One region of the Micromonospora mangrovi genome, then DNA from elsewhere that is predicted to be linked to it. Evidence: riboswitches for the same ligand, from Rfam matches in the RefSeq annotation. Region 1 holds a riboswitch; each other region holds the start of a gene.
What was found. A riboswitch is a leader RNA that binds a small molecule or an ion and turns the genes downstream of it on or off. The one in region 1 is predicted to bind cyclic di-AMP.
Positions count from the first base shown of each region.

Region 1 (9,492 bases):
GGCCGTCGCGCCCGCGCACGCGGCGCCGCCCTCGGTGGACGAGATCGAGGCCCAGATCGACAAGCAGTGGGAGCAGTTGGAGCCCACCATCGAGGACTACAACAAGGTCCGCGCCGAGCTGAAGGTCAACAAGCAGAAGTCGACCGAACTCGAGCAGAAGATGGCTCCGCTGGAGCTGGAGTCGACCCTCGCCATGAACCGGGTGGGCGACCTCGCCTCGCACTACTACATGCAGGGCCCGTCGCAGGAGCTGGGCGCGCTGCTGGTCGACGCCAAGCCCGGCACGCTCACCGAGCAGCTCACCATCCTCGACCGGCTGGCCGCGCAGCAGCGCAAGCAGGTCGCCGGCGTGCTCGCCATCCGGGACAAGTTCAACCGGCAGAAGCGGAAGCTCGACGCGCTGATCGAGACCCAGATCAAGCAGCAGAACGAGCTGGCGGCGAAGAAGAAGCAGATCGACGCCGAGATCAAGCGGCTGACCGCCTCGCTGCCGAAGACCACGGTGAAGGTCACCGGCTGCCCGACCATCAACGGGGTGGTGAGCAGTGCCGCGCAGACCGCGATCCGCGTCGCGTGCCAGCAGGTCGGCGACCCGTACGTCTGGGGTGCCACCGGCCCGAGTTCGTTCGACTGCTCCGGCCTCACCCAGTACGCCTACAAGGCGGCCGGCATCTATCTGACCCACTTCACCGGCGCCCAGTGGAACGAGGGCAAGGCGGTCTCCCGCGACGACGCCCGCCCCGGCGACCTGGTTTTCTTCTTCAGCGACCTGCACCACGTCGGCCTCTACCTCGGCGACGGCATGATGATCCACGCTCCCCGGACCGGCAAGCCGGTCCAGGTCACGAAGATCGCCTACATGCCGGTCGCCGGCTTCCGCCGGGTCACCTGATCCCTGCCGCGCACGAAGGCCCCCGCTCGCAGCGAGCGGGGGCCTTCGTCGTCGTGGGTCGGCTACTGCGGGGTGCCGACCGCGGCGGGCAGGATCAGCACGTCGTCCAGGTTCGCGAACATCACCCGGTGGCCGAACTGGATCTGGACGTACCGGTTGGTGCCGCGGACCACGGTGCGGTCACCGGGGGCGGAGCCGTCGAAGGAGACCGCCCGGTAGTACTCGCCGGGGACGATCCCGCCGAGCGCGTACCGCTGGCCGGCGGCGAAGGTGTACTGCAACGGCGAGATCGACTGGTACGGGATGGTCGCCGGGTACGCCTCCCGTTCCGGGTAGGCCCGCCCGTACACCGGGATGCTGGCGCGGCCGGGCTTCGGGGTGACCACGAAGCCCTGCGCCCAGGTCGCCGTCGGCGCGGTGGGCGGGTTGAGGAACCACGCGCGCTGGCCGAGGTACCAGATCGCGGTCCAGTCACCCTGCACACCCGCGAGGGCGTACGTCTGGCCGGCGGAGGCACGGGCGCCGTGGTCGGAGATGTACATGGTGTCCGGCGTGCCGTTGGGCCGCAGGCCCCGGTCGTTGACCAGCGGCGCGTCCGGGCTCGGCGCGGTGCGCAGGACGACCGCCGAGGAGCCGCGCAGCGGGCACGGGGCGGCCGGCGGGGTCGGCTTCGGCACGCCGGGCGGCTGCTGGTTGCAGCCGGTGAAGGCGGGCTGGTTGGTGGCGTAGTCCGGGTCGATGGTGACCAGGCCGGTGTGCGCGGTGCCGGTGCCCCGGAACGGCGCCTTCATCAGGTCGAAGTAGTGCGACCAGTCCCAGTAGGGCCCCGGGTCCCAGTGCATGCCGGCCACCGTGCCGGCGGTGGTGCCGGGGACGTTGTCGTGGCCGAGGATGTGCTGCCGGTCCAGCGGGATCTGGAACCGCAGCGCCAGGTGCCGGACCAGCTTCGCCGAGGTCCGGTACATCGCCTCGGTGTACCAGGTGCCGTGGCCGGCGAAGCCCTCGTGCTCGATGCCGATCGACTTCGCGTTGACGTACCAGTTGCCGGCGTGCCAGCCGACGTCCTTGGCCTTGATGTGCTGGGCGACGTAGCCGTCCACCGAGCGCAGCGTGTAGTGCCAGCCCAGGTAGGTCTTCGTCTGCACCAGCTTGACGCTCGGGCCGAAGTAGCCCTCGGTGTCGTGGATGACGATGTACTCGATCTTCTGCTGCGCCGGCCGCTCACCGAGGTCGTGGTTGCCGTAGTCGCCCGGGTTCGGGCCGTACTTCTCGTAGGGCGCGGGGATCCACTCGCAGGCGAGGCGGACCGGGCACTCCAGGCCGTCCGGCCGTTCGGCCCGGCGCAGTCCCAGCTTGTGCAGGCCGGACTCGTCCGGCGTCACCGCGACGGCGGCGAGGGTGACCCGCTGCCCGTCGTCGGTGGTCCGGGTCGCGCCGAGGCCGATCTGGTCGTACACCTCGTCGGCGAAGGCCGCCGCGGCGTCCTCGGTGTCCGCGCCGGAGTACCGGGCCACCGCGCCGTACCAGGCCGCCGGGTCGCTGCCGGCACCGACCGGCGCGGCCAGCGCCCTCTGGTACGACGCGAGCAGCGCCGCCCCGCCACGGATGTTGGCGGCGGCGTCGTCGCGCAGCGTCTCCTCGGCCACGCCGGTGAGCGCGGCAGCCGCGTCGAGGGTCTGCAGGGACGCCGACGGCAGCAGGTCGCCGGCCGGCTCGGCCGCAGCGGCGGTGTCGACGGTCAGCGGGCGGGACTCGTCGCCCCGGGGGTCCTCGTTCTCGTCGACGTGCGAGCTGGACGGGGTGGCGGCGACCTGCGCGGCGTCGGTCAGGTGCATGGGGCCGTAGCCGCCGCTGGTGCTCGGCTGGCCGGGGTGGGTGTCCCAGCGGGATTCGAGGTAGGAGACGCCGAGCAGAACGCTCTCCGGTACGCCGTACTCGGCGGCGGCTGCCGCGTACTGCTGCTGGCGGTCGGTGGGTTCGGTGGTCCCCGCGGTGGCGGGGTCGGCGACGACCGGTCCGGTGACGAGCAGGACGGTGGCCGCCGCCACGGCGGTGGCGAGCACGATCCGTGCGCGCGGTGGAACGGGGGTGAGGTGCATGGAACCTCCAGGTCCGACGGGGGTCACTGCGTGCTCACCCTCGCCCCGGGCACCGCCTCGGGTCAATACTTTCCGCTTAATGATGTTGCATGAAAGAATCCTTCATCGAGTCCGGTCGACCCGGCGGAACAGGTACGGAGTGTCACGGCGTCGCGGGTTGCGGATCGATAACGGCCATCTCTACTCTGGTCAATCGTCGACCGGAAACTGGACCGTCCAACCCGGGGGGTCACGGTCGGACACCGCCGAGTCGCCTCCGGGCGAACCGGGGACCCAGGTAACCGGGGTGAATCCGCAGCACTGCGGTAGGGCGGCTCCCTTCCCGCCCGAACCCGTCAGCTAACCCGGTAGGCGGTCACGAAGAAGGAGTACGGAAGCCCGGTGGCACACCATGCCCCGCGGCGACCGTCGGTCCGGTCGGTCGACCGGATGACGGCTGCGCCGCGCCCACGCTGGTCCCGCTTCACCACCCTCCTCGCCGCCCTGGCCGGCACCGCGGTCGTCCTGACCGGCGGCGCCACGGCGGCCCACGCCGAACCCTCGGTCACCGAGATCGAACGTCAGATCGACCAGGACTGGGAAAAGCTCGAACCGGTCATCGAGCAGTACAACGCCACCAGTCAGGACCTGGCGGTCAAGACCAGGCAGGCCGACGCCCTCGCCAAGCAGATCGCCCCGCTCCAGCTCCAGGTCGACCTCGCCATGGGGCAGGTCAGCGGGCTGGCCGCCGAGGCGTACAAGGGTCAGAACGTGGGCACGGTGAACGCGCTGCTCGGCAGCCGCTCACCGGGCGACGTGCTGACCGGCCTGGAGCTGCTCGACCGCTTCGCGCACCGCCAGGCGCAGGAGGTGCGGTCCGTCGTCGACCTCCGCGACCAGTTGGCCGCGAAGAAGAAGCCGCTGGACGAGATGGTCGCCCAGCTGGCCCGGACCAAGGCCCAGCTCGGAGCGAAGAAGCAGCAGATCAACGCCGAGATCGCCCGCCTCGGCAAGCTCCGGCTCAAGGTGTACGGCAGCGGCGGCGGCGGTCCGCTGCGGCCCGCACCCTGCCCGTCCGGCTACCCGGGCGGTCCCGCCGGGATCGCCGTCAAGTTCGCCTGCGCCCAGATCGGCAAGATCTATGTCTGGGGCGCCGCCGGCCCGGACCACTTCGACTGCTCCGGCCTGACCATGGCCGCCTGGGACAAGGCGGGCGTCTCGCTGCCGCACAACGCGCGGCAGCAGCACGACGTCACCCGACGGGTCAGCCGCAGTGAGCTGCGCCCCGGTGACCTGGTCTTCTACTACAGCGACCTGCACCACGTCGGCATGTACGTCGGCGACGGCTGGGTGGTGCACGCCTCCCAGTCCGGCAAGCCCATCACCATGAAGCGCGTCGACGACGGCCAGATCAACAGCTACGGCCGCCCCGGCTGACGGGTGACGCGGGGTCCCTTCCCCTGGAAGGGGCCCCGCGCCGACGCGGTCAGCGGATCGGCCAGGTGCGCCAGTTCTGCCAGGAGCGGCTCGGGGTCGGGCCGCGCTGGCCCTGGTAACGCGAGCCGTAGACGGCGGAGCCGTACGGGTGCTCGGCCGGCGACGAGAGCCGGAAGATGCAGAGCTGGCCGATCTTCATGCCGGGCCAGAGCGTGATCGGCAGGTTCGCCACGTTGGACAGCTCCAGCGTGACGTGCCCGGAGAAACCCGGGTCGATGAAGCCGGCGGTGGAGTGGGTGAGCAGCCCGAGCCGGCCCAGGCTGGACTTGCCCTCCAGTCGCCCGGCGAGCTGATCACCCAGCGAGATCACCTCGAGCGTCGAGGCGAGCACGAACTCGCCCGGGTGCAGCACGAACGGCTCCCCCTCGGGCACCTCGACCATCGAGGTCAGGTCGTCCTGCTGCATCGCCGGGTCGATGTGCGTGTAGAGGTGGTTGTTGAAGACCCGGAAGAGCTTGTCCAGGCGTACGTCGATGCTGGACGGCTGCACCAGCGTCGGCTCGAAGGGCTCCAGCGCGAGCGTGCCCGCCTTGATCTCGGAGACCAGGTCGCGGTCGGAGAGCAGCATCGGAACACCATAGCGACCGGTGTCGGCGAGTGGCGTGTCGGACTGCGTGTCGGACTGCGCGTTCGTACGTGTGTTCGATAGAATGTCCGCATGGCTTCCTGGTCCGAATTCGCCGCCGACGAGCCCCGCCTCGCCGACGAGATCCGCCTTCTCATGCAGCAGTACGGGCCGGGCTTCGGCTATCTCGCCACGGTCCGTGCCGACGGTGGGCCCCGCGTCCACCCGGTCTCCCCGGTCATCACCGACGATGGGCTCTACTGCTTCGTCGTCGACTCGCCCAAGCGCCGTGACCTCGAACGCGACGGTCGCTACGCGCTGCACTCGTTCCCGCCCGAGGAGAGCGACGACGAGGCCTACGTGGCCGGTCACGCCCGTCTCGTGACCGACCCCGCGCGGGTGGCGCGACTGGCCGAGATCGGCCGCGCCGCTCCCCGGGTCGACTGGCGGCTCTTCGAGTTCACCGTCGACGTGGCGATGCTGACCCGCCGCGCCCAGGGCGGGATCCGCCCGGCTGACGACCGACCCGCGGTGCAGGTCTGGCTCGACCCCCGGGGAGCCGCTCCGGCGTCCCCGATCGCCGCCGGCGAGGGTCTGCGTGGCCGGCGGGGCTTCGACACCCGCCGCACGGCCGCCTGAGCCGCGCACGCCGAGCCCGGAAACACGCCGGTGCCGGCCCCGTTCGACGGGGCCGGCACCGTTGTCGTGCTGGGGGTTACGCCGCGCGGTAGGCGTTCCACGCGGTCAGCATCCGGCTCGCCTGACCAGGGGTGAACTGGTACATGCAGGAGTCGTAGGTGTAGTCCATGAAGTTGGTGATCGGGTCCAGGCCGGTCGCGGTGCAGGTGTCCCGCCCGGTCGGGCACTGGTACGCCGCCGAGCCCTCGGCCGGGGTGTCACCGACGCTGTCACCCGAGCCGGAGCAGCCGCCCTGGAAGGTGTGGTAGAGGTTCAGCCAGTGGCCGATCTCGTGGGTGCCGGTGTCACCCTCGTTGTAGTTGGTGGCGGTCCCGCCCGGCAGCGACTCGTTCAGCGCGACCACGCCGTCCATGCTGTCCAGCTTGCGCTTCGGGAAGGTCGCCCAGCCGAGCAGGCTGTCGCTCAGCTCACCGAGGTAGATGTTGAGGGTGTTCTTGCCGCCCTCGCGGAGCGCGGTCTTCATGTTCCGCTCGGCGGTCGAGCCGTTCACGATCGGGTACCACGCGGCGTTGGTGACGTGGTGGACCTTCTGGAGCTGGAAGCTGAAGGCCGTCGGAGCACCGCCGGTGGCACCGCTGTACGCCTTGTTCAGCACGTCGATCTGCGCGGTGACCAGCGAGTCCGGGATGTTGCCGCCGGCCCGGGTGGTGTCCCGCTGAATGACGTGCACGACGACCGGGATGGTCACCGTGGCGAGCGTGGTGGCACCGGCGCCCGCCCGGAAGTTCGCCCGCTCACGCAGCGCGGCGGCGAGGTCGGCCTCGCGCTCACGGACCTGCTTGGCGGTCAGCGCGTTCGGGTCCAGCTTGGTCGTGCCACCCTTCTTCACCCGCGCGTCCGAGTGTGCGTCCGTCGGCTGGGCGCAGGACCCGGCGGGGGCGGCGGAGAAGGCGGAAGCAGCGGGAAGGACGCCCACCGCGGCGGTGCTGAGCAGCAGCGCGAGGGTCGTCGACGCGACACCGGCGGTACGCCGGGTCAGCAGGTTGGGACGGAGTCCCATGGGCCCACCTCTTTCTGGCGGCATGACAGGGGGTATGTCACGCCGTGGCTGAGAACGTGTGGGAGACGTTACATCGCATAGACAGATTTGAGAACGGTCATATGTTGCCGCAGTGAAACTTTCCGGTGCTTCGGCACATGCCGGTGATTTCAAGATCGTGTCGGCGAGGTTTCGCCGCCCCCGGTCGGGCGTCGGCGCGCCCCGGGGTACCTGGGTGCACGGGGCTGGTGACCTCAGGTACAGTGGTGCCGCCTGCGGGTGTAGTTCAATGGCAGAACATCAGCTTCCCAAGCTGACAGTGCGGGTTCGATTCCCGTCACCCGCTCCACGCGAAAGGCCCTGGTCAGGACGACAGTCCCGACCAGGGCCTTCGGCGTTGAAGAGGGCCGGCGTCAGGCCGGGGTGAGCAGGCAGAACTCGTTGCCCTCCGGGTCGGCGAGGACCTTCCACGGGACCTCCTGCTCCAGGTCGACGGCGGTGGCACCGAGAGCCCGCAGCCGGGCCGCCTCGGCCTCCAGGTCGTCGCCCGGATAGGGACGGACGTCGAGGTGGACCCGGTTCCACCCGGTCTTCACGTCGGGGGTGCGGAGGAACTGCAGGTACGGGCCGACGCCCTTGGCGGAGCGCAGCACCGCGTTCTGGTCGGTCACCTTGTGCACGGTCCAGTCCGTCGCCTCGCCCCAGAAGCGGGCCATCCCTCGTGGATCGGCGCAGTCGACCACCACGGTGGCGATCGGTCCGGTGTCCTGGACCGGGTCGCGCCAGTCCAGCACGCAGAACTCGTTGCCCTCCGGGTCCGCCATGACCGTCCACGGGACGTCGCCCTGGCCCACGTCGGCGAGGGTGGCCCCCAGCTCGCGCAGGCGGCCGACCAGCTCCGCGTGATGCGCCGCCGAGGTGGTGGCGAGGTCGACGTGCACCCGGTTCTTCACCGTCTTGGGTTCCGGGGAGACGACGATGTCGATGCACACGGCGACGGGGTCGGGATAGACGAAGCCCTCGGGTTCGAGGTTGGTCACGCCGGGTCCCTCGCTGGAGATCCCCCAGCCGAGCGCCTCCGCCCAGAAGGCGCCCAGCGCGGAGTCGTTCCGAGCCTTCATGTTGATCTGCACGAGCCGCGTCGTCATGCCGCCGATGCTAATGGAGATCAACTCGATCCGGGGGCGGGCGGGTTCGGCTGCGTGGAGGTCTCTCTGCTCCGGCACGTCCGCCACGCCCGTGGGATCGACGGCGTCATCGGTGAGCCGAGCGGTGGTGATCACCCGGAGGCAGAATGGCTCCCGGAGGTGATGGGGGTGGTCGATCGGGAGAGCGTGCCCCGGCTGTGTCAGGTCGTGCTCGACTGCACCGACGCCAGGGCGCTGGCCGAGTTCTACCGGGCCCTGCTCGGTCTGGTCTACCGACCCGGTGACGAGCCACCGGAAGCGGGCCACCCGGACGAGCGAGGCCGGGACTGGCTCGTGCTGCGCACCCCGGACGGCGCCCCGCAGATCGCCTTCCAGCAGGTCGAGCGGCTGCCGGAGGCGAGCTGGCCGGACGGTCCGGTGCCGCAGCAGCTGCACCTGGACCTGACCGTCACCTCGGTCGAGGAGCTGCGGGTGCAGCACGACCGCGTCCTGCACCTCGGCGGCCGGTTGCTGCGCGACCGCATCGACGACCCCGAGGAACCCCTCCGGGTGTACGCCGACCCCGCCGGCCACCCGTTCTGCGTCTTCGTCGGGTAGCCCCGGAGGCGACCGTCCACCCGGGACGGCCGCGCTCCGGAGCGGTTCAGGTGTCCTGCGGATACCAGCGGAGTTCGACGGTGTTGCCGTCCGGGTCGCGGACGTAGATCGAGGTGGCGCTGCCCCGGGCCCCGAACCTCGGCACCGGCCCCACCAGCACCTCGAAGTCCCCCGCGTCGATGACCTGCTGCCAGTCCACCGGCTCGACCACCAGGCAGAGGTGGTCCACGTTGGCGCCGGCCCGGTCACCGCGTACCAGGTCGATGATGGTGCCGGAGTCGACCCGTGCCGACGGGAACGGGACCTCACCGGCCTGCCACTGGTCGACCCGGACCGGCTCCAACCCGAGCGTGCCGCAGTAGAAGTCGATCGCGCGCTCCACGTCGGCGACGGTGAGCACCAGGTGGTCGAAGCCGGTCACCCGGACGCCGGTCACCGGTTCTCCAGGGCGTACGCCTGCCGCAGCCAGTCGGTGAAGAGGGTCGGGTCGATCTCGTCGACCGCACGGAGTCTCACCGAGGCCATCCGTCGGGCACCCGGGGTGAGTCGACCGGAGGTGTCGGTGACCTCCTGGCCGCGCCACAGGCCGAAGGTGACGTACGCCGGATAGGCCTTGACCAGGCAGAGCGGCACCTTGCCGGGCCGGTCGCCCAGGCTCCAGGTCGGGTGGCCGTGCCACATCGCCGCGGTGGCCTCGGGCAGGGCGGCGTCGACGACGTCGCACAGCTTCCCGGCGACCTCGCGTCGGGGGGCGTCGAGGCTGGTCAGGTAGCCGATCAGGGTGCTCATGCGGCCTTCTCTCGTCCGGCGGATCCGACGTCCTCCACGATCGTCGCGACGGTGATCCGGACCAAGCCGTGATCGGACTACGATCGGTGAACCAGATTCAACGGTGGGGGTCGGGTTTGCTGGAGCGGCACGAGATCGAGACCTTCCTGACCCTCGCGGAGGAGCTGCACTTCGGACGGACCGCCGAGCGGCTGCGGGTCACCACCGGCCGGATCAGTCACGTCATCAAGAAGCTGGAACGCCGGATC
Region 1 is NZ_CP159342.1:5,200,214-5,209,705, reverse strand. Features, by position in the region: gene ABUL08_RS23330 (C40 family peptidase) at 1-892, shown strand, start outside; gene ABUL08_RS23325 (N-acetylmuramoyl-L-alanine amidase) at 955-2,991, opposite strand; cyclic di-AMP (ydaO/yuaA leader) riboswitch at 3,225-3,361, shown strand; gene ABUL08_RS23320 (C40 family peptidase) at 3,421-4,407, shown strand; gene dcd (dCTP deaminase) at 4,457-5,035, opposite strand; gene ABUL08_RS23310 (pyridoxamine 5'-phosphate oxidase family protein) at 5,126-5,671, shown strand; gene ABUL08_RS23305 (zinc metalloprotease) at 5,748-6,731, opposite strand; tRNA gene ABUL08_RS23300 (tRNA-Gly) at 6,986-7,059, shown strand; gene ABUL08_RS23295 (VOC family protein) at 7,124-7,858, opposite strand; gene ABUL08_RS23290 (VOC family protein) at 8,027-8,455, shown strand; gene ABUL08_RS23285 (VOC family protein) at 8,502-8,891, opposite strand; gene ABUL08_RS23280 (DUF1801 domain-containing protein) at 8,888-9,244, opposite strand; gene ABUL08_RS23275 (LysR family transcriptional regulator) at 9,361-9,492, shown strand, end outside.

Region 2 (9,492 bases), 420 kb from region 1:
CCGCAGCAGCAGCTCCTGCTCCACCGGGTGCCGACGGGGGTCCCAGCCGACGTGGCCGAGGATGTCGCTGAGCTGCTGCACCGTGATCTCGCCACGCCACTGGGCGTCCAGCGCGGCCCGGTGCAGCCAGCGCTCCCGGTCGGCGTACTCGGCGGGGGTCCGGACGGTGCGCGGCAGGGGCAGCGCGGCGGCCGCCGCCAGCCGTCGGACGTCCGCCTCGAACCGCTCGTACGCCTGCCAGGCCTCCTCGACCGCCTCCTGGGCGGCCAGCCACTCGGTACGGCGGCGCTCCGCCGTGGCCGCCGCCCGCTCCGCCGCCACCGCCACCTCCTGCGCGTAGCGGGCGCGCTCCCGGGCCTCCTCGGCCAGCTCCAGGCTGCTCGGCATGGCGGCCTCGCTGATCCGGTCGCCGAACACGGAGCGGAACAGGTCCGGGCGGATGATCAGCCCGGCGACGGCGACCACCGCCACGGCGAGCAGGGCGAGCCAGATCCCGGCGGCCTGGGGCACGTCGGGCAGGACGGAGGAGAAGACGGTCTGCATCACCAGCACCTCGTGGTGGAACGTTCGGAAGGGACGGTCGGAGTGCCACGCGCAGGCGGGGCGAGGGGGCGGGATCTCCGCACGGGGCCGTACCCAAAAGGGTCGGCGGGGATGCGCGGGCCGCGCCGTCGGCGGCGGGCGGGATCAGACGAGCGGGGGGCCGCGTCGGGCGACGGCGTCCCGGCCCGGATCGGCGGGCGCGACGACGGTGCGGGTCGTCGGGCGGACGGCCTCGTGCCGGTCCGCGCGGGTGCCGGGTGCCGGCACCCCGGCGCTGTCGGTCGCCCGGTCGACGGCCGACGCGGCATCCGCGACGGCGGTGACCGATCCGGTGCCGGCGGGGCGGCCCTGGCCCGCGGCGACCGGGGAACCGACCGACCGGAACTCCAGGACGGCGACAGGTCGGAGCGCGTCGACGGTGGACGCGGCGGCGACACCGCCGGAGCCGACGACGAGCACGAGGGCGGCGACCGCCAGGCGGGTCAGTTCCCGCAGGGTGCGCAGCGTCGCCGCCCAGAGGGTCGGGGCGAACGCTTCGAGCAGCACCGCATCAACCTATCGGTCAGGTCCGCCTCGTGCAGCTCGACGATCTTCCCGACCGACGTGACCCGGCCCACGTCGACTCCTGTGGACGGTCGGACCGGACTCAGGCGGAGTCGTCCGCCGGCTCGTCGGTGAAGAGCGCGAGCAGGGCGCCGACCTGCTGGTCCGCCTCGGCGGGGTGCCGGAAGTGCCCGCTCGGGTTGACCGTGTACTCGTTGCGCCGGCCGACCCGGGTGCGGTGCAGGTAGCCCCCGGCCTCCAGGTCGGCGACGATCGCCTGGGCGGCCCGCTCGGTCACGCCGACCTCGTCCGCGACGTCGCGGAGCCGGGCGGTGGGGTTACGCGCGATGGCGAGCAGCACGTGCCCGTGGTTGGTGAGGAACGTCCAGTTCCGGCTGGTCCCGTTCTCGCCTGCTGTCGTCGCCATGTCCGACATGGTATGGCCCACCTCCCCGATTGCCCGCCCCTGCCCTCGCCCTGGCGGAATCTTCCGGTCCACGCGCCCGGTCCGGCGGTCAAGGGGTTCCCGACGCATGAAACACGTATCACGTATATCTTGACGTATCTTGGACTGCGTGTGAACGTGGTGCCGAGGCCGCCTCCGTCGCCGGCCGGTCCGACCAGGTCTTTTCGTGCCAGGGACGAGGTGAGGGGATGACCCCGACCACTCCGGAGCAGGCGCTCGCCGAGCTGTACGCGGGCAACCGGCGGTTCGTCGGCGGGGCGCCCCGCCATCCCAACCAGGACGCCGACCACCGGACGGCGGTCGCCGACGGGCAGCACCCCTTCGCGGTGATCGTCGGCTGCTCCGACTCCCGGCTCGCCGCCGAGATCATCTTCGACCGTGGCCTCGGTGACCTCTTCGTGGTCCGGACGGCCGGCCACACGGTCGGCCCCGAGGTGCTCGGCAGCGTCGAGTACGCCGTCACCGTCCTCGGCACCCCGCTGATCGTGGTCCTCGGCCACGACTCGTGCGGCGCGGTGCAGGCCGCCCGCGACGTGGCGACCACCGGCACGCCGCCGCCCGGACACCTCGGTGCGGTGGTGGACGCCGTCGTACCGAGCCTGCAGCGGGCGGCTGAGCAGGGCGTGACCAGCATCGACGAGATCGTCGACATCCACATCGCGCACACCGTCGAGGCGCTGCTGGCCAACTCCGCCGTGCTGGCCGACCACGTCACCGCCGGGCGCTGCGCGGTGGTCGGCATGTCGTACCGGCTGAGCGCGGGTGAGGTGCGGACGGTCACCACGGTGCCGGCCGGCGAGCCGGCCGTGCCGGGCCAGACCGCGTCCGCCACCCCGGCCGTCACCGGCTGAGCGGTCCCGAAGCAGACCGAAGGGGCCGTCCCGCGTGATCGCGGGACGGCCCCTTCGTCGTACGTCGTCGGCTCAGAGCAGCGACATGTGCACGTGGTCGGTGTGGTTGGACGGACCGCTGTAGGACTTCCACCCCGTCGCCGGGAACCAGATCTGCCGGTTCCAGATCACGTAGTAGATGCCGAGCCGGTCGGCGTTGCGGATCAGGAAGGCGGCGAGGTTGTTGCCGTACCGCCGGGTGTCGTTGTTGTGCCAGGGTGAGAAGCCGCTGTTCTGCAACGACCAGTCGCAGGCCCGACCCTTCGGGTGCTCCCACGGCCCGCCCGGCCGGAAGCAGCCGGCGAAGCGGTTGAAGCCGGCCCGCCGGACCTCCTTGTACGCGTGCAGGGTGCGCGGGGTGATGCAGCCGGAGGTGGTCGGGTCGTCCTCGCTGCACGACTCGGGGCGCCAGTCCCCGTCCGAGGTGCGGCCGGGGCCGACCCGGGCGACCGGGGAGGTGGCCGAGACCAGACCGCCGGTGAAGCCGAGCCCGCCGACCAGGGCGAGCGACTTCTCCGCGTCGTTCTTCTTGCGGGCCATCTCGTTGGTCAGCTTCAACTGCTCGCGTACCTCGGCGTCGACGCCGAGCCGGGCCTGCTCGGCGCGGTTCTTGACCGCGGTGACGTCGGCGAGCTTCTGCTCGTTGACCATGTTCAGCTCGTCCAGCGCGGCGGCGCGCTTGACGAACGAGTCCGGCGCGCTGCTCTCCAGCAGCATGGCCACCGCGCCGATCCGGCCGGTGCGGTAGGACTGGGCGGCGATCTGGGCCACCTGGGGCTTCAGCGCCTCCAGCTCCTTCCCGGCCCGGATCTCCTCCGCGGCGAGCTGGCGCTGGCGTTCCTGGGACTTCGCCAGCTTCGCCTTCGCCTGGATGTAGCCCCGGTTGGCCGCGTCGATCACGTCGGTGATCAGAGCTGGCTCGTCGTCCTCCTCGTGCCCCGAGGGGGTGGGTGTGGTGGGGGCGGCCGTCGCCGGCGTGGGACCGGCCACGACCGCGAAGGCGGCGAGCACGGCCACCACGGGTGTCAGCCAGCGGCGCAGGGGTGCCGTCACAGTGTTCCCTTCCGTCGACCGCCGACCGGGTTAGCTGACGGGTTCGGGGCGGAAGTGGCCCCTACCGCTCGCGCGGATTCACCCCATGTACCTGGGTCCCCGGTTCGCCGTCGGGCGATTGGGCGGCGGCACCGCAGGCGCCGGTGCGCGCCTTCGGCGGTGACCGGCAGCGAGGTTACCCGAGAGTCCTCCCGGGCAGCTACGTCCTGAAGCCGACCAAACGCGGTAATTCGCTGCGACCCTGCGTGAGCAGCATCGCGTTTACCGTCGGCCGTCACGCTCCGCGATGTCACCGTCCGGCCTGCGTACTCCCCGGGGTGTCCGGCCACCCGTCGGGGACGGACCCGGAGGGTCGGCCGCGCCGGGTGCTGAGGGCCGCCAGCGCGGTGTCCGGGTCGGCCGCCGGTCGGGCGGCCGGCGCGCCCGGACCGTCGCTCGTCGCGGTGTCTCGGCGGCCGGCGGTGGTCACCACCGCGGCCAGCCCGGTGGTCAGCGGTACGGCCGCGATCAGGCCGATCGTGGCGACCGCGCTGCGGACGATCTCCTGCGCCATGAACTCGCTGGTGAGGATCTGGCCCACCGGCCGGGAGTCGGCGACCAGCAGGAGCAGCAGCGGCAGGGAGGCCCCCGCGTACGCCAGCACGATGGTGTTCACCGTCGAGGCGATGTGGGCCCGGCCGACCCGGGTGGCCGCCCGGTAGAGCTGCACCCGGGACAGGCCGGGGTTGGCGTGGGCGAGTTCGGTGACGGTGGCCGCCTGGGTGACCGTCACGTCGTCGAGCACGCCGAGGGAACCGATGATGATGCCGGCCAGCAGCAGCCCGTGCAGGTCCACGTCGCCCTGGAACATCGACAGCGTGGTGGCGTCCTCGCTGCCGAAGCCGGTGAGGTGGGTGGCGGCGGTGGCGAGACTGCCGAGCAGCCCGGTCAGCACCAGGCTGCCCAGGGTGCCGAGCACCGCCACCGAGGTCTGCGCGGTGATCCCGTGGGTCAGGTAGAGCACCACGAACATGATCAACGCCGAGCCGACGATGGCCACCAGCAGCGGCGACTGCCCCGCGCCGATGCCGGGCAGCACGAAACCGAGCAGGATGGCGAAGCTGGCGGCGAGCCCGGCCAGCGCGGCCAGCCCCCGCCAGCGCCCGAACGCGACGATGGCGAGCGCGAAGAGCGCCGCCACCCAGACGAGCGGACCGCCGCGCTGGTGCTCGGCGATGTTGTACGTCTTCGTCGCCGGATCGGCCGGGTCGATCAGCTCCACCAGGACGATATCGTCGCCGACCTCGACCCGGGGCGCTCCCGGCCCGGCCGGGACCGGCGTCTCCACCTGCCGGCCGGCGTCCGGCCCCTGGCCGACCCGTACGGTCACGGTCCCGCACGGCCCGGCCGGGCCACCCGGGGTCTCCTCCGGTGTGGGCGGGCAGGGCTCGGTCACCACCCGGGTGACCGAGCCGTGGTACCGGGGCACGTCGGCGGCGCGCTCCGGTTCCGGGGTGTGCCGGGGCCAGAGCACCAGGGCGGCGAGCACGGTGAGGACGAAGAGCGGGACCACGGTCGCGACGAGGATCCGTCGTACCCGCGGCGGGGCGGACGGAGCGGGGCGGGTGTGGTCGGCGCCCATGCTGGTTCTCCCCACGGTCTCGGCCGGTGTTCCGGGTCCGGACCGGTCGGGTGTCGCGCCGGACCCGGTCAGGTCGCCCGAGGCATGGTAGCCAGGGCCCACGGCGGGCCGGCCGGACCGGCTGCGACCGGGGTGGCGGGACGGCATGGTGGAGGCATGGCGGAGCACGGGCAGGCGGCCGGCCACGAGGCGCACGGCGGACACGACAAGCACGCCGGGCACGACCCGGAGATGTTCCGGCGGCGCTTCTGGCTCTGCCTGGCGCTGACCGTGCCGGTGGTGCTGACCAGCCACATGGTGATGGACTGGTTCGGCTACTCGCTGGAGTTTCCCGGCCGGGCGCTGGTCGGGCCGGTGCTCGGCTCGGTGGTCTTCTGGTGGGGCGGCTGGCCGTTCCTGGTCGGCGCGGTCCGGGAGGTGCGGGACCGCGCCCCGGGCATGATGCTGCTGATCGGGATGGCGATCACCGTCGCGTACGGCGCGTCGCTGGCCACCAGCCTGGGCGCGTTCGACCTGGACTTCTGGTGGGAGCTGGCGGCCCTGGTAACGATCATGCTGCTCGGCCACTGGCAGGAGATGAAGGCGATCGGCCAGGCCCGGGGCGCGTTGGCCGCGTTGGCCGCGCTGCTGCCGGACGACGCGGAACGGGTCGGGCCGGACGGGGCCGTCGCGCGGGTGCCGGTCGGGCAGCTGCGCCTCGACGACGTGGTGCTGGTCCGCCCCGGCGGCCGGGTGCCGGCCGACGGACGGATCACCGACGGCGGTGCCGAGCTGGACGAATCAATGATCACCGGGGAGTCCCGCCCGGTCGCCCGCGCGGTCGGTGACCGGGTGGTGGCGGGCACCGTCGCCACCGACTCGGCGATCCGGGTCCGGGTGGAGGCGCTCGGCGAGGAGACCACCCTGGCCGGGATCCAGCGGCTGGTCGCCCAGGCGCAGCAGTCCAGCGGGCGGGCCCAGGTGCTCGCCGACCGCTTCGCGGCGTGGCTGTTCTATGTCGCCGTCGCCACCGCCGTGGCCACCGTGCTGGTCTGGAGCCTGCTCGGCAACGTCGGCGAGGCGGTGGTGCGGACGGTGAGCGTGCTGGTGATCGCCTGCCCGCACGCGCTCGGCCTGGCCATTCCGCTGGTCATCGCCCTCTCCACCGCCCTGGCGGCCCGCTCCGGCATCCTGGTGCGCGACCGGCTGGCCCTGGAACGGATGCGTACGGTCGACGCGGTGCTCTTCGACAAGACCGGCACGTTGACCCGGGGCCGGCACGTGGTCACCGACGTGGCCGGGGCGGCGGGCCTGGCCGGGCCGGAGGTGCTGCGGTTGGCCGCCGGGGTCGAGGCGGACAGCGAACATCCGCTCGCCCGGGCGATCGTCGCCGCCGCCGAGTCGGCCGGCGGCCCGGCCCGGGCGAGTGGCTTCCGGTCGCTGCCGGGCTGCGGTGTGCAGGCCACCGTCGAGGGCGCCGAGTACGCCGTCGGCGGCCCGGCGCTCCTGCGTGAGCTGGGCGTACGACTGCCCGAGGAACTCGCCCCGGCCGCCGCGCGCTGGGCCGGTCGGGGCTCGGCCGTGCTGCATTTGGTCCGGCTGCCGGACACCGTGCTGGGTGCGCTCGCCCTCGCCGACGAGGTCCGCCCCGAGGCCCGGGAGGCGATCGCCGAGCTGCGGGCGCTGGGTGTCCGGACCATCGCCATGATCACCGGCGACGCCCGGCCGGTCGCCGACGCGGTCGCCGCTGACCTGGGGTTCCGGCCCGGCGTCGACGAGGTCTTCGCCGAGGTGCTCCCGGCCGACAAGGACGCCAAGGTCACCGAACTCCAGCGGCGGGGCCTGACCGTGGCGATGGTCGGGGACGGGGTGAACGACGCCCCCGCGCTGGCCCGGGCGGACGTGGGCATCGCGATCGGGGCGGGCACCGACGTGGCGATCGAGTCGGCCGGGGTGGTGCTCGCCTCCTCGGACCCGCGCGGGGTGCCCGGCGTGGTCCGGCTCTCCCGGGCGTCGTACCGGAAGATGGTGCAGAACCTGGCCTGGGCGGCCGGCTACAACGTGGTCGCGCTGCCGCTCGCGGCCGGCGTGCTGGCCTGGGCCGGGGTGGCGTTGAGCCCGGCGGTGGCGGCGGTGCTGATGTCCGCCTCGACCATCGTGGTGGCGGTGAACGCCCAGTTGCTGCGCCGGGTGCGGCTCACCCCCGAGTGACCGGGTGGTTCGCCGGGGCGGGCGGCCGCCGGGCCGCTACCGTGGTGGGCGTGCGGAGCGAGGGGGGCGTGACCACGGGGCGGTGGATGCGGCTCGTGCTGCTCTTCTGCACGCTGGTCGGGTTGGCCGCGATGCACACCCTGGGCCATGGCGCCCACGCCTCGGGCACGCACGCCACGGGCATGCACGCGTCGCGCACACCCGCCTCCGGCGCGCGTCCGGTGGAGCACCTCGCCGGGATGGCCGCGGACCTGACTGCCGACGGGCTCTCCGGTCACGTCGTGGACCTGGCCGCCGGAGTCGTTCCGCTCGCCCCCTCCGGAGGCGACCCGGTCGGGTGGAGCGTCTGCCTGGCCGTGCTGGGCGGGTTCGCGCTGGTCCTGCTGGTCGTCGTGCTGCTGCGTCGGCGCGGGGTCGGCCTGCCGTCGGCTCCCGGGTCACCGGGGGTGTCGGGACCCCGGGCGCCCCCGCCCCGGCCGGTCGGGCTGCGCCTGGCGACGGCGTCGGTGCTGCGCAGATAGGAACGCCCGGTGCGGGGACCTCCGGTGCCCGCGTCCCGTTCCGTTGCGTACGTTCCGACAGCGAAAGGTCGTTCCGTGTTCACTCGTACCATCGCGCGTCGTGCCGCCCTGGCCGGCGCGACCACCGTCACCGCGCTCGCCCTGGCCGCCTGTGGCGGTGCCGACGACTCGCCGGCCGGCTCGGGCCACGGCATGCCGGGCATGGGTGCCAGCGCCGGCGCCACCGCCTCGGCGGGAGCCTCGGCCTCGTTCGGCGCCGCCGACGTGATGTTCGCCCAGATGATGATCCCGCACCACCAGCAGGCCGTGGAGATGGCCGACCTGGCCGCCGGCCGGGCCGCCGACCCGGAGGTGAAGAAGCTGGCCGGCGAGATCCGGGCGGCCCAGGCCCCGGAGATCGCCACGATGACGGGCTGGCTCGGCGCCTGGGGGGCACCGGCTCCCGCGGCGAGCGCCGGCCACGGCACCTCGATGCCGGGGATGGACCACGGCATGCCCGGCATGATGTCCGACGCCGACCTGGGCAGGCTGAAGGCCGCCTCGGGCGCGGACTTCGACCGGCAGTTCCTGACCATGATGATCGCCCATCACGAGGGCGCGATCACCATGGCGAAGGAGGAGATCGCGAAGGGCGTCGACACCGACGCGAAGGCGCTCGCGGAGCGGATCGCCACCGCCCAGCGGGGCGAGATCGACACCATGCGGAAGATCCTCGACCGGCTCTGAGGCCGGGTCGCCGGGTGCCGGGGCCGTACGCGGTCCGGGCACCCGGCGGTGTCGGGTCAGTTGAGACCGGCGCGACGGCGCCGGTACTCCTCCTCGTCGATCTCGCCGCGGGCGTACCGGTCGTCGAGGATGTGCCGGGCCGAGGAGGCGCCGGCCGCGTCCGGGTGGGCGGTGGTCAGTCGGACCACGAGCCACGCCAGGATCGCCAGGACCGCCAGCCCCAGCAGGGACCAGATCCACATCCAGCCCATCATCGGGCCGTTCCACATCATCTGGCTGCCCTCCCGTCCGTGCCGGGTCGGCCGGTCCGCTGCGCCGGGGACGCCGGTACCGGTCGCCACCACCGAATCTACGGCGGTCCGGGCGGTCGGAGCCGGGCCGGTCGACCCCGGCGTACGGGCCGAAGGTCCTGGTCAGCCGCGCTTCATCAGCCGGCCGACGGCGGCCATCATCTCGCTGGCCATCTCGTCGGCGCGCCCCTCGGCGGCACCGGTGTGCATGCAGTGCCGGGCGTGCCCGTCGAGCAGGCCGAGACCCACCTTGTCGAGGGCGGCCTGGATGGCGGAGATCTGGGTGAGCACGTCGATGCAGTAGCGGTCGTCGTCGACCATCTTCTCGATGCCGCGGACCTGGCCCTCGATCCGGCGGAGGCGCGCGAGCAGCTGGTCCTTGCTGGCGGTGTAGCCCCGGGTGGGGGTGGTCGGTGCGGTCATGACGTCGAGGATAGCGTACCCCTCGGGGGTATGGTAGGGTCCGGACGAGCTGATACCCCAAGGGGGTACCGGTAACGGGGATAGCATGGGAATCTCAGGGAAGGAGAGTGCGATGGCCACCACCACATACCAGGTGCAGGGCATGACCTGCGGGCACTGCGTCAACGCGGTCAGCACCGAGATCAGCGCGATTCCGGGCGTCGAGGACGTCCAGGTGGAACTGGCC
Region 2 is NZ_CP159342.1:4,778,590-4,788,081, reverse strand. Features, by position in the region: gene ABUL08_RS21240 (hypothetical protein) at 1-543, opposite strand, end outside; gene ABUL08_RS21235 (hypothetical protein) at 688-1,089, opposite strand; gene ABUL08_RS21230 (helix-turn-helix transcriptional regulator) at 1,190-1,522, opposite strand; gene ABUL08_RS21225 (carbonic anhydrase) at 1,741-2,403, shown strand; gene ABUL08_RS21220 (coiled-coil domain-containing protein) at 2,476-3,495, opposite strand; cyclic di-AMP (ydaO/yuaA leader) riboswitch at 3,500-3,630, opposite strand; gene ABUL08_RS21215 (YibE/F family protein) at 3,785-5,116, opposite strand; gene ABUL08_RS21210 (heavy metal translocating P-type ATPase) at 5,273-7,306, shown strand; gene ABUL08_RS21205 (hypothetical protein) at 7,357-7,827, shown strand; gene ABUL08_RS21200 (DUF305 domain-containing protein) at 7,903-8,553, shown strand; gene ABUL08_RS21195 (SHOCT domain-containing protein) at 8,610-8,894, opposite strand; gene ABUL08_RS21190 (metal-sensitive transcriptional regulator) at 8,967-9,266, opposite strand; gene ABUL08_RS21185 (heavy-metal-associated domain-containing protein) at 9,379-9,492, shown strand, end outside.
Region 2: linked by a shared signal. The riboswitch ahead of ABUL08_RS21220 (coiled-coil domain-containing protein) and the one ahead of ABUL08_RS23320 (C40 family peptidase) in region 1 are both predicted to bind cyclic di-AMP.

Region 3 (9,492 bases), 2.9 Mb from region 1:
GGTGGCCCGGACGGCGGCGGACGAGCCGGGTGTCGCGATCCTCGTCGCGGGGCTCGGGCTGATCCTCGGGCAGGAGACGGTCACCGTCGAGTTGGCCGAGGAGCAGGTGGACCGGGCCCGCCGCCAGGGCCGGGTGGGTTGGCTGCCGCAGGCGTTGTTCTACCTGGCGTGCGGTTGGCAGTTCGCGGGCTGGCCGGCCCAGGCGACCGCGGCGACGCAGGAGGCCCTGGCGATCGCCCGGGACACCGACCAGCGCCAGTGGATCGACCGGCTCGGTGAGCCGCTGGCGTACCTGAGCGCGGTGGCCGGTGACGAGGACGAGTGCCGGCGGATCACCGACGAGGCGCTCGCCCGCGTCGCGGGCGGCGATCCGGCCTGGCAGGTGCCCTGGGTGTACGCGGCGCTCGGCCTGCTGGAACTCGGTCAGGGGCGCGCCGGGTCGGCGTTGACCTGGCTGACACCGCTGGCCGACGGCCGGGCCCGGTTCCACGTCTCGGCCACCCGCAGCACCCCGGACCTGGTCGAGGCGGCGGTCCGGACCGGCCGGCCGGAGGCGGCGGTCGAGGCGTTCCGCCAGTACGAGCGCTGGGCCGCGCACGCGCGACAGCCGTGGATCGACGCGGTCGTGCTGCGCTGTCGGGCGCTGCTCGGCCCGGACGAGACGGCCGGCGAGTCGTACGCCGCGGCGCTGTCGGCGTACCGCCGGCTCAACCGGCCGTTCGACGAGGCCCGCACGGCGCTGCTGTACGGGGAGTGGCTGCGCCGGGGTCGCCGTCGGGCGGAGGCACGGACGTATCTGGCCGCCGCGCTGGACGGCTTCGAGAAGGTGGGGGCGACGCCGTGGGCGGCGCGGACCCGTACCGAGCTGGCTGCCGCCGGCACCCCGGCGCCGAGCCGCCCGACCGGTCTCGCCGCCCGGCTCACCCCGCAGGAGCTGCAGATCGTCACGCTCGCCGCCAGCGGCCTGTCCAACAAGGACATCGCGACGCGGCTGTTCCTCTCCGCCCGCACGGTCGGCTATCACCTCTACAAGGCGTACCCGAAGCTCGGCGTGGTGTCCCGCGCCGAGCTGTCCGACCTGGACCTGACGGGGGTGTGACCGCCGGCGGTCGCCGAACCGCCCGGCGGTTCCGGAACCGGCGCATCGTTCCCAGTCGATGCAAGCTGGCATAGGGTGCCGGTGAACGGCCTCAGCGTTCCTCCGGAAGGAGCGATCCGTGATCCGTCGCCACCGCCCCCTCGCAATCGTCGGCCTCCTCGTCGCGGTCACCGCCCTGGTCGCGCCCGCGCCGGCCACCGCCGCCGGGCTGCCCTACCAGGATCCGACCCTGCCCGTCGCGACCCGCGTCGCCGACCTGCTCTCCCGGATGACCCTGGACGAGAAGCTCGGCCAGATGACCCAGGCCGAGCGCGGCTCGGTGACCGCCGCCGACCTCACCACCTACCGGCTCGGCTCGCTGCTCTCCGGCGGCGGCTCCGCGCCCACGCCCAACACCGCCACCGCCTGGGCCGACATGTACGACGGCTTCCAGCGCGCCGCCCTCGCCACGCCCCTGGCCATCCCGATGATCTACGGAGTGGACGCCGTGCACGGGCACAACAACGTCCACGGCGCGACGATCTTCCCGCACAACATCGGCCTCGGCGCGACCCGCGACCCCGCCCTGGTGCAGCAGATCGGGCAGGCGGTGGCCGAGGAGGTCAGCGGCACCGGCGTCGACTGGGACTTCGCCCCCTGCCTCTGCGTGGCCCGCAACGACCGGTGGGGCCGCACCTACGAGTCGTTCGGGGAGACCCCGGACCTGCCGTCGAGCATGTCCACACTGGTCACCGGCCTGCAGGGCAGCACCCTCGGCGGGCCGACCTCGGTGCTCGCCACCGCCAAGCACTACGTCGGCGACGGTGGCACCACTGGCGGTGTCGACCAGGGCGACACCCGGCTCAGCGAGGCCGACCTGCGGGCCGTCCACCTGCCGCCGTTCCAGGCCGCCGTGCAGCGCGGGGTCGGCTCGGTGATGATCTCCTACAGCAGCTGGAACGGCGTCAGGATGCACGGCAACCAGTACCTGATCACCAGCGTCCTCAAGGGCGAACTCGGCTTCTCCGGCTTCGTCGTCTCGGACTGGAACGGCATCGACCAGATCGACGGCGCCGCCGGCTTCACCGCCGCCGAGGTCACCGTCGCGATCAACGCCGGCATCGACATGGTGATGGTGCCGACCGCCTGGAAGACGTTCCTCAGCACGCTCCGCGCCGAGGTGCAGAACGGCCACGTCCCGCTGAGCCGGATCGACGACGCGAACCGGCGCATCCTCACCAAGAAGTTCGAGCTGGGCCTCTTCGAGCGGCCGTACACCGACCGGAGCTGGACCGCGACGGTGGGCGACGCCGCCCATCGGGCGCTGGCCCGGCAGGCCGTGCGGGAGTCCCAGGTGCTGCTGAAGAACGCCGGCGGTGTGCTGCCGCTGGCCCGGGACAACAACAAGATCTTCGTGGCCGGCAAGAACGCCGACGACATCGGCAACTCCAGCGGCGGCTGGACCATCTCCTGGCAGGGCTCGTCCGGCGCGATCACCCCCGGCACCACCATCCTGCAGGGCATTCGCGCGGCGGTCGGTCCGACCACGACCGTCACCTACAACCAGCGCGGCACCGGCATCGACCGCAGCTACCGGGCCGCGATCGCGGTGGTCGGCGAGACGCCGTACGCCGAGGGGCGGGGCGACCGGACCGGCAGTATGAGCCTGGACCGGGACGACCTGCGGACGATCTCGACGCTGCGCAACGCGGGCGTGCCGGTTGTCGTGGTGCTGGTGTCCGGCCGTCCACTGGACGTCGCCACCGAGCTGCCCCGCTGGGACGCGCTGCTGGCGTCCTGGTTGCCCGGCACCGAGGGCGCCGGGGTGGCCGACGTGCTCTTCGGTGCCGCGCCGACCGGAAAACTGCCGATGACCTGGATGAACTCGGTCAGCCAGCAGCCCATCAACGCCGGCGACGGCCAGGTCCCACTCTTCCCTCAGGGCTTCGGCCTGACCTACTGACGACACGCGTGGACTGTCCGAGCGGGAGCTTGTAAGGCACGCTTCCGCACCCCGCAACTCGAGATGTCGTGCCGTCGCTCAGCCGGGTGAAGAACTTCACAAGAAGTGGGCGATCGCCCGAAACCGTCCCTAACGTCGTATGCGTTCGCGATCGCGGACACCACGGACCGGCAACGCCTAATCCCGCCGCCGGTCCGGTGGTACCTGGACCTCAGGCGGGAGCGGGGGACCCACACGTTCCTCGGTGCTCGACACCTCGGGGTGAAGCCGCCATCCGGCGGCCGGGCTCCTCGGCCCGAACCCGACAGCTCACCTCGTCGGCGTGGAGGAAACCACACAATGGCTACTGCACACATCGCTCGCCACCGTCGGACCAGCGCCCGTCGGGTCGCCGTCGGGGCGCTCGTCGCCGGCGCCGCCACCGGTGCCGCCGCGATCCTCGGCCCGGTCGCGCCGGCCAGCGCGGCCAGCGTCAACTGGGACGCCATCGCCCAGTGCGAGTCCGGCGGCAACTGGCACATCAACACCGGCAACGGCTTCTACGGTGGCCTCCAGTTCACCAAGGGCACCTGGAACGGTTACGGCGGCCAGAAGTACGCCAGCCGCGCCGACCTGGCCAGCCGCGGTGAGCAGATCGCGATCGCCGAGAAGGTCCTCGACGGGCAGGGCATCGGCGCCTGGCCGGTCTGCGGCAAGAAGGGCGGCTCCACCAAGCACTACTCCAGCAAGGACTCCGGCTCGTCGGCCAAGAAGGACTCCGGCACCAAGCACCGCTCCCACTCCGGCACCAAGTCGAAGGCGGAGCACCGCTCCTCGCGGGACGAGAAGCCCGCGACCCGTGACCACCGGCGTACCGCGCCGGCCTCGGGCGGCTCCACCTATGTGGTGAAGTCGGGCGACACGCTGTCGATGATCGCCGACGCGAAGGACCTCGCCGGCGGTTGGCACGCCCTGTACGAGCGCAACAAGCGCGTCGTCGGCGCCGACCCGGGCCTGATCTTCCCGGGTCAGCAGCTGCGCCTGCGCTGATCGGCGTACCGGGTCCGCCCGGTGCCGATCGACCACGAACGCCCGGCCGGGTCCACCGGCCGGGCGTTCCGTCGTAGCCGGCCCGGAGGGTGACGTCGGGTTTGCGGGGGCCGGATCAGGGCATTCGGGGGCATGTCGACCGTCGTCGAGGATCCGCCGCTGCCGACGCACCTCCAGTTGGAGATCACCTCGGCGTGCAACCTGCGCTGCCTGATGTGCCTGGTCCGCTACCGACCGCCGGTGAACAAGCTGGCCGGGGCGATGGCCCCGGAACTCTTCGACCGCATCGTGGCCGACGTGCCGGGGCTGCGCCGGCTGACCCTCCAGGGGCTCGGCGAGCCGCTGCTGTCGCCGTACCTGGCCGACATGATCGACACGGCGGTGGGCCGGGGCATCACGGTCGGCTTCAACACCAACGCCACCCTGCTGCACCGGCGCCGCGCCGAGGAACTGGTCGCCAGCGGGGTCGACTGGCTGCACGTCTCGCTCGACGGCGCCCGGGCGGCGGCGTACGAGCGGGTCCGCGACGGCGCGAACTTCGACGTCGTGGTGGCCAACCTCGCCGGCCTGGTCGAGGCGAAGCGGGCGGCGGGCAGCGCCACCCCCTGGATCCGGGTGGTCTTCGTCGCCATGCGCGACACCGTCGCGGAGCTGCCCGAGCTGGTCCGCCTGCTCGGCCGGATCGGGGTGGACGAGCTGCACGTGCAGAACCTGTCGCACAGCTTCTCCGACGCCGACCCGGCCGGCCGCTACGCCGAGATCCGCGAGTTCACCGCCGACCAGGCGCTCTGGGCCGGGGTGGACACCGACCGGGCCGCCGCGCTGTTCGGCGAGGCCGCCGCGGTGGCGCGGGAGACCGGCGTACGCCTGCGGCTGCCGCACCCCGGTGCGGCGCCGGCCGCCCCGCGCACCGCCGGCCCGGGCTGCTCGTGGCCCTGGGACGCGGCGTACGTGACCAGCGCCGGCGTGGTGCAACCGTGCTGCATGGTGATGGGCGACGACCGGGTGCGGCTGGGCTCGCTGGACGAGCGGTCGTTCCCGGAGATCTGGCACGGCGAGGAGTACCGCCGGTTCCGGCGCCGCCTCGCCGGCGAGACGCCCCCCTCGGTGTGCCGCGGCTGCTCGCTCTACCGGCGCACCTTCTGAGCCGCGTCGCCCCGGTTGCTATCGTCAGCCTGCTCGGCCCGGACGTGAAGAAAGCGCGGCTATGACCAACGAACCGATCACCCCTGCCGCGACCCTCGACGACCTGCTCACCAGCACACAGCAGATGCTCGCGATGCTGCGGTCGCAGGCGGTGGAGCCGGCCGACGGCGACGCCGTGGCCCTGCTGCGGGCGGAGGGGACCGCCGCCGACGGGCGGGTGACGGCCACCGTCGTCCAGGGTGGCCGGTTGGCCTCGCTCACCGTCGACCCGGAGCTGCTGCGGCAGGGCAGCGAGGCGGTCTGCGACCACGTGGTGGGCGCCGTCAACGCCGCCCTCGCCGAGCTCGACGAGCGGGTCAGTGAGTCCGCGCGGGCCGACGTCGACGCCCTGGCGGCGCGGTTGGGCGGGGTACGGGAGCCGTCCGCGCGGCGGATGGCGATGTTCAGCCAGGCCATGGATGACGTGGCCGCCCGGCTCCACCGGGACCGCTGAGGCCGCCCGTCGGCCCGCTCCGTCGCTGGTCCGGACACGACGAAGCGGCCGGCCGTCGGGAGGACGACGACCGGCCGCTTCGTTGGTGATCAGCTCAGGTTGAGCGCGGTGTCATCGACGACGAAGGAGGTCTGCAGGGAGCTGTCCTCCACGCCGCTGAACGAGATGGTGGCGGTGGTGCCGGCCAGCGACGAGACGTCGAAGGACTTGAGCACGTAGCCGGCCGCCGCGTTCACGTTCGAGTACGTCGCCAGGGTGGTGCTGCCGGCCTTGACGGTCAGCTTGTCGTAGGCGGTGGTACCCGACTCGGCGGTGTCGATGTGCAGGTAGAAGGAGAGCGTCGCCCGGCAACCGGCCGGGATGCTCACCGACTGCGACAGGGTGTCGGTGTGGGCCGATCCGTAGCCGTTCATCCACGCCTTCCAGGAACCGCTGCGCGCGGCCTGGCCGGTGGAGCTGTCGATGACGCCGGAGGAGGCGGTCCAGCTGACGTTGCCGGACTCGAAGCCCGGGTTGGCCAGCTTCTGGCCGGAGCAGGAGCCGGTGGGCGGCGGGGTGGTGGTGCCGGAGCAGGTCGGGTCGCCCGCCTGCGCCGGAACGCTGACGGCGTCCCAGGCGGCCTTGACCGTGTTGAACTCGGTGCAGCTGGTCGGGTACAGGTTCTTCGCCGCCTGCAGCGTCCAGGTGCGGTACTTGAGGTACGACGAGCCGGTGGTCTTCAGCAGCATCGCGTTGTACATGATCTTGATGGCCTTCTGGATGCCCAGACCGGTCACCGTGCTGCTGTTGCAGGTCGGGCTGGTCGGCTGCCCGTTGGTCGGGTTGGTGCCCATGGCCAGCAGGTAGAACCAGTGGTTGCCCGGACCGGCGGCGGCGTGCACCTCGGTGGTCGGGATGCTGCTGGAGTAGCAGTTCGCGTCACCCAGCGCCGACGGGTTGTACATGTTGCGGATCGGGCCGCTGCCCACCAGGTTGATCTTCTCGCCGACCAGGAAGTCGGGAGCGTCGTAGGTGGACGGCTCGTTGGCGTACCACTCGGTCGCCGCGCCGAAGGTGTCGGCCACGAACTCCTGGGTGCCGTTGCCGGAGATGCCACCCGGGGTGTGGTCGTCGATGCCGTGGCCGATCTCGTGCGCCACCACGTCCATCGAGCCGATCCACTGGCCGGCGGTGTTCTTGCCGATCTGCACCTGCGAGCCGTCGTAGTAGGCGTTCTGGTCGTTCAGGCCCACCCGGATCGGCCAGTAGCCGCCGTTGCCGTCGGCGCCGTTGCGGCCCAGCCACGCCGAGAGCATCTTGTCCTCGGTCTGCGCGCCGAAGAGCGCGTCGACGCAGCCGGTCTCCCGGTTGGTGCCGACGCCGTTGCCCCACGAGTCGTCCGAGCCGGTGAAGGTCGTGTTGGTCGCGGCGTCCTGGCAGACCAGCGTGGGCTTGCCCGGGTCCTTCATCGAGTACGTGCCGCCCGACAGCGTGGTGCCCAGGGTGACCGGGCCGTTCCAGATGCCGGAGCCGCTGCCGCGGACGACGTGCTCCTGCTTGCGCAGCACCTTGCCGGTGGCCGCGTCCACGTCGACGGTGAGGCGGCTCGGGCCGTCCGCGGTGGTGCCGCGCACGGTGGTCTCCCACGCCAGCGTGGGGGCGCTGTCGAGGGTGAAGACGACCAGCTTGGTGCTCTCGACGGAGGAGACCGTCTTGAGCTGGGCGCGGGAGGTCTTCACCGCCGCGGCGGAGGTGAGCTTCGGCGAGGTGGCGAGGTTGCCGATGGTCTGCTGCTGCGCGACGGAGGCGTACTTGACCTGGCCGGCCGAGTCGGTCGCCAGGACGAAGTCACCCCCGACGACCGGCAGGCCCTTGTAGGTGCGCTCGTAGGGCACGTACTGGGTGCCCTCGGAGGAGATGACCGACTTCTGCACGAACGCGTCGTCGGCGCTGGCGTGCAGATAGGACGGCCGGCTGGCGACCAGCGAGCTGGCCGTGTTGGCGGCGAGCGTACGGGCCTGCGCGGCGTTGGGGGCGGGGGCGGGGGGCGCGGCCTGCACGGCCGCGGCGGTGCCTGCGGCGATCAGGCCGGCCGCGGCCGCGCCGGAGAGCGCGACCAGGCGGGGTGAGAGCTTCAAGGGGGTGTGCTCCTGTTCCTCGGCGACGCGCGGAGCCCGGTGGGGTCGCGCGTCGCACCGTGACGCGAGTGGGGCGATGGGCGGTCTCCGGAGCTGCCGGCGTGCCCGGAACAAACCGACCGACCATCTCGGAGTCACCGGGGGTCGATGACTCGCGGGAGCACAATCACACGGCCAGGTGTCACAGATCAATGGGTGACCAGGGCAACTGTTTCGTTTGGGTTACCGGAAGCGCCTCTGTCGTTCACGAAGCCATGATCTTCAATAGCCCCTGGCCAGCGCATTTGCCATTCGGTGCCAGCGCGATCTTGACCGGATTGATGGCTATTGCCGCGTTGTGCTGGTGACGCACATTCGGTCTCATCCGAGATGCCAATCCCTCCCGCCTTCCGGTTCATCGGCCCCATCGGACGGCCCGGGTGCGGCCGACCGACCGGTGGCGCCGGGCACCGTTCGGTGGATGTCCGAAAATGGTCACGCCGGCCCCGGAAGCCCCGGCCCGGATCCCGGTCGGTCGAGGGTGGTCGGATACCGGACAGCGAGCGGATCATCACGCTCCGGCCTGCCATCCTGAGCTTTCCCCGCCGGCACCCCGCTGACCGCCGGGGCATCCCGGCGAGCGGAGGTACGACCCGCGACAGGCGTGAACGGGGGAACGGATGGCCACTCGGACCGGAGCCGACCGGCGCTCCGCCCTGTCGACCGCGGCCCTGACCGCCGCCGGCACCCGGACCGACCGGGGCGTCCCGCGCCCGCCCCGGCACCCGATGCGGAGCACACCCGTCCTGATCGTCGTGCACGGCGCCCTGCTCACCGCGTTGCTGTTGGCCACTGCGGTGGTCGCCGCCGGATCGAGCGGTCCGGCCCGCACGCTCGGCCGCCGCTCCGCCGACCTCGCCGCCGGCACCAGCACCAGCGCTCGGCAGATCTACCGCACCCTCGCCGACGCGGACGCCGCCGCCAGCGCCGTCTTCCTGCTCTCCCCGGGCGACCGCCGCCGACGCGGCCTGATCGACGGGTACGACGACCGGATCCGCCAGGTCCGGGCCGCGCTCAGCGCCTCGATGGGCGCCGCCGTCGACGACCCCGACCGGCTGGCCCGGCTGGCCACCATCGCCGCCCGGTTGCAGGTCTATCAGCGGATCATCGACGACGGTCTGGGCCGCCGCTGCGACGACCGGACCAGCCCGGAAGGCCCGGCGATCTGCGCCAAGGCCGACGACGAGACGGTCGCGACGGCGAAGAACCGGGGCGTGCTCGCCTCGGCGTACGCCCGGGAGGCCTCCCACTACATGTCCGCCGAACTGCTGCGGACCGCTCAGGACCTGTGGAACTACGACACCCGGCAACTGCGCGAGGCCCGGTCGACGGGCCGGTGGTGGCTGCTCGCCTCCCTGCTGGTGCCGCTCGCCGCGCTGGTGGCACTCGTGGCCGTGCAGTGGTGGCTGTGGCGGCGCACCCGCCGCCGGCTGAACGCCGGGTTGCTGGCCGCCACCGTGGGCGTCGCCGCCGTACTCGGGATGCTGGTGGCGTCGTGGTGGCACTGGCCCGCGGCGGACGACCGGTTCCCGGTGCTGGAGCAGGCCATCGGGACGCAGAGCGGCACCCAGCAGCGCCTCGGTGACCTGCTGCGGGGGCGCGCGGACGTCTACCTGGCCCTCGGGTC
Region 3 is NZ_CP159342.1:2,307,331-2,316,822, reverse strand. Features, by position in the region: gene ABUL08_RS10355 (helix-turn-helix transcriptional regulator) at 1-1,099, shown strand, start outside; gene ABUL08_RS10350 (glycoside hydrolase family 3 protein) at 1,218-3,041, shown strand; cyclic di-AMP (ydaO/yuaA leader) riboswitch at 3,206-3,379, shown strand; gene ABUL08_RS10345 (transglycosylase family protein) at 3,381-4,070, shown strand; gene ABUL08_RS10340 (radical SAM protein) at 4,203-5,216, shown strand; gene ABUL08_RS10335 (YbaB/EbfC family nucleoid-associated protein) at 5,278-5,709, shown strand; gene ABUL08_RS10330 (M4 family metallopeptidase) at 5,799-7,826, opposite strand; gene ABUL08_RS10325 (hypothetical protein) at 8,015-8,224, opposite strand; gene ABUL08_RS10320 (hypothetical protein) at 8,486-9,492, shown strand, end outside.
Region 3: linked by a shared signal. The riboswitch ahead of ABUL08_RS10345 (transglycosylase family protein) and the one ahead of ABUL08_RS23320 (C40 family peptidase) in region 1 are both predicted to bind cyclic di-AMP.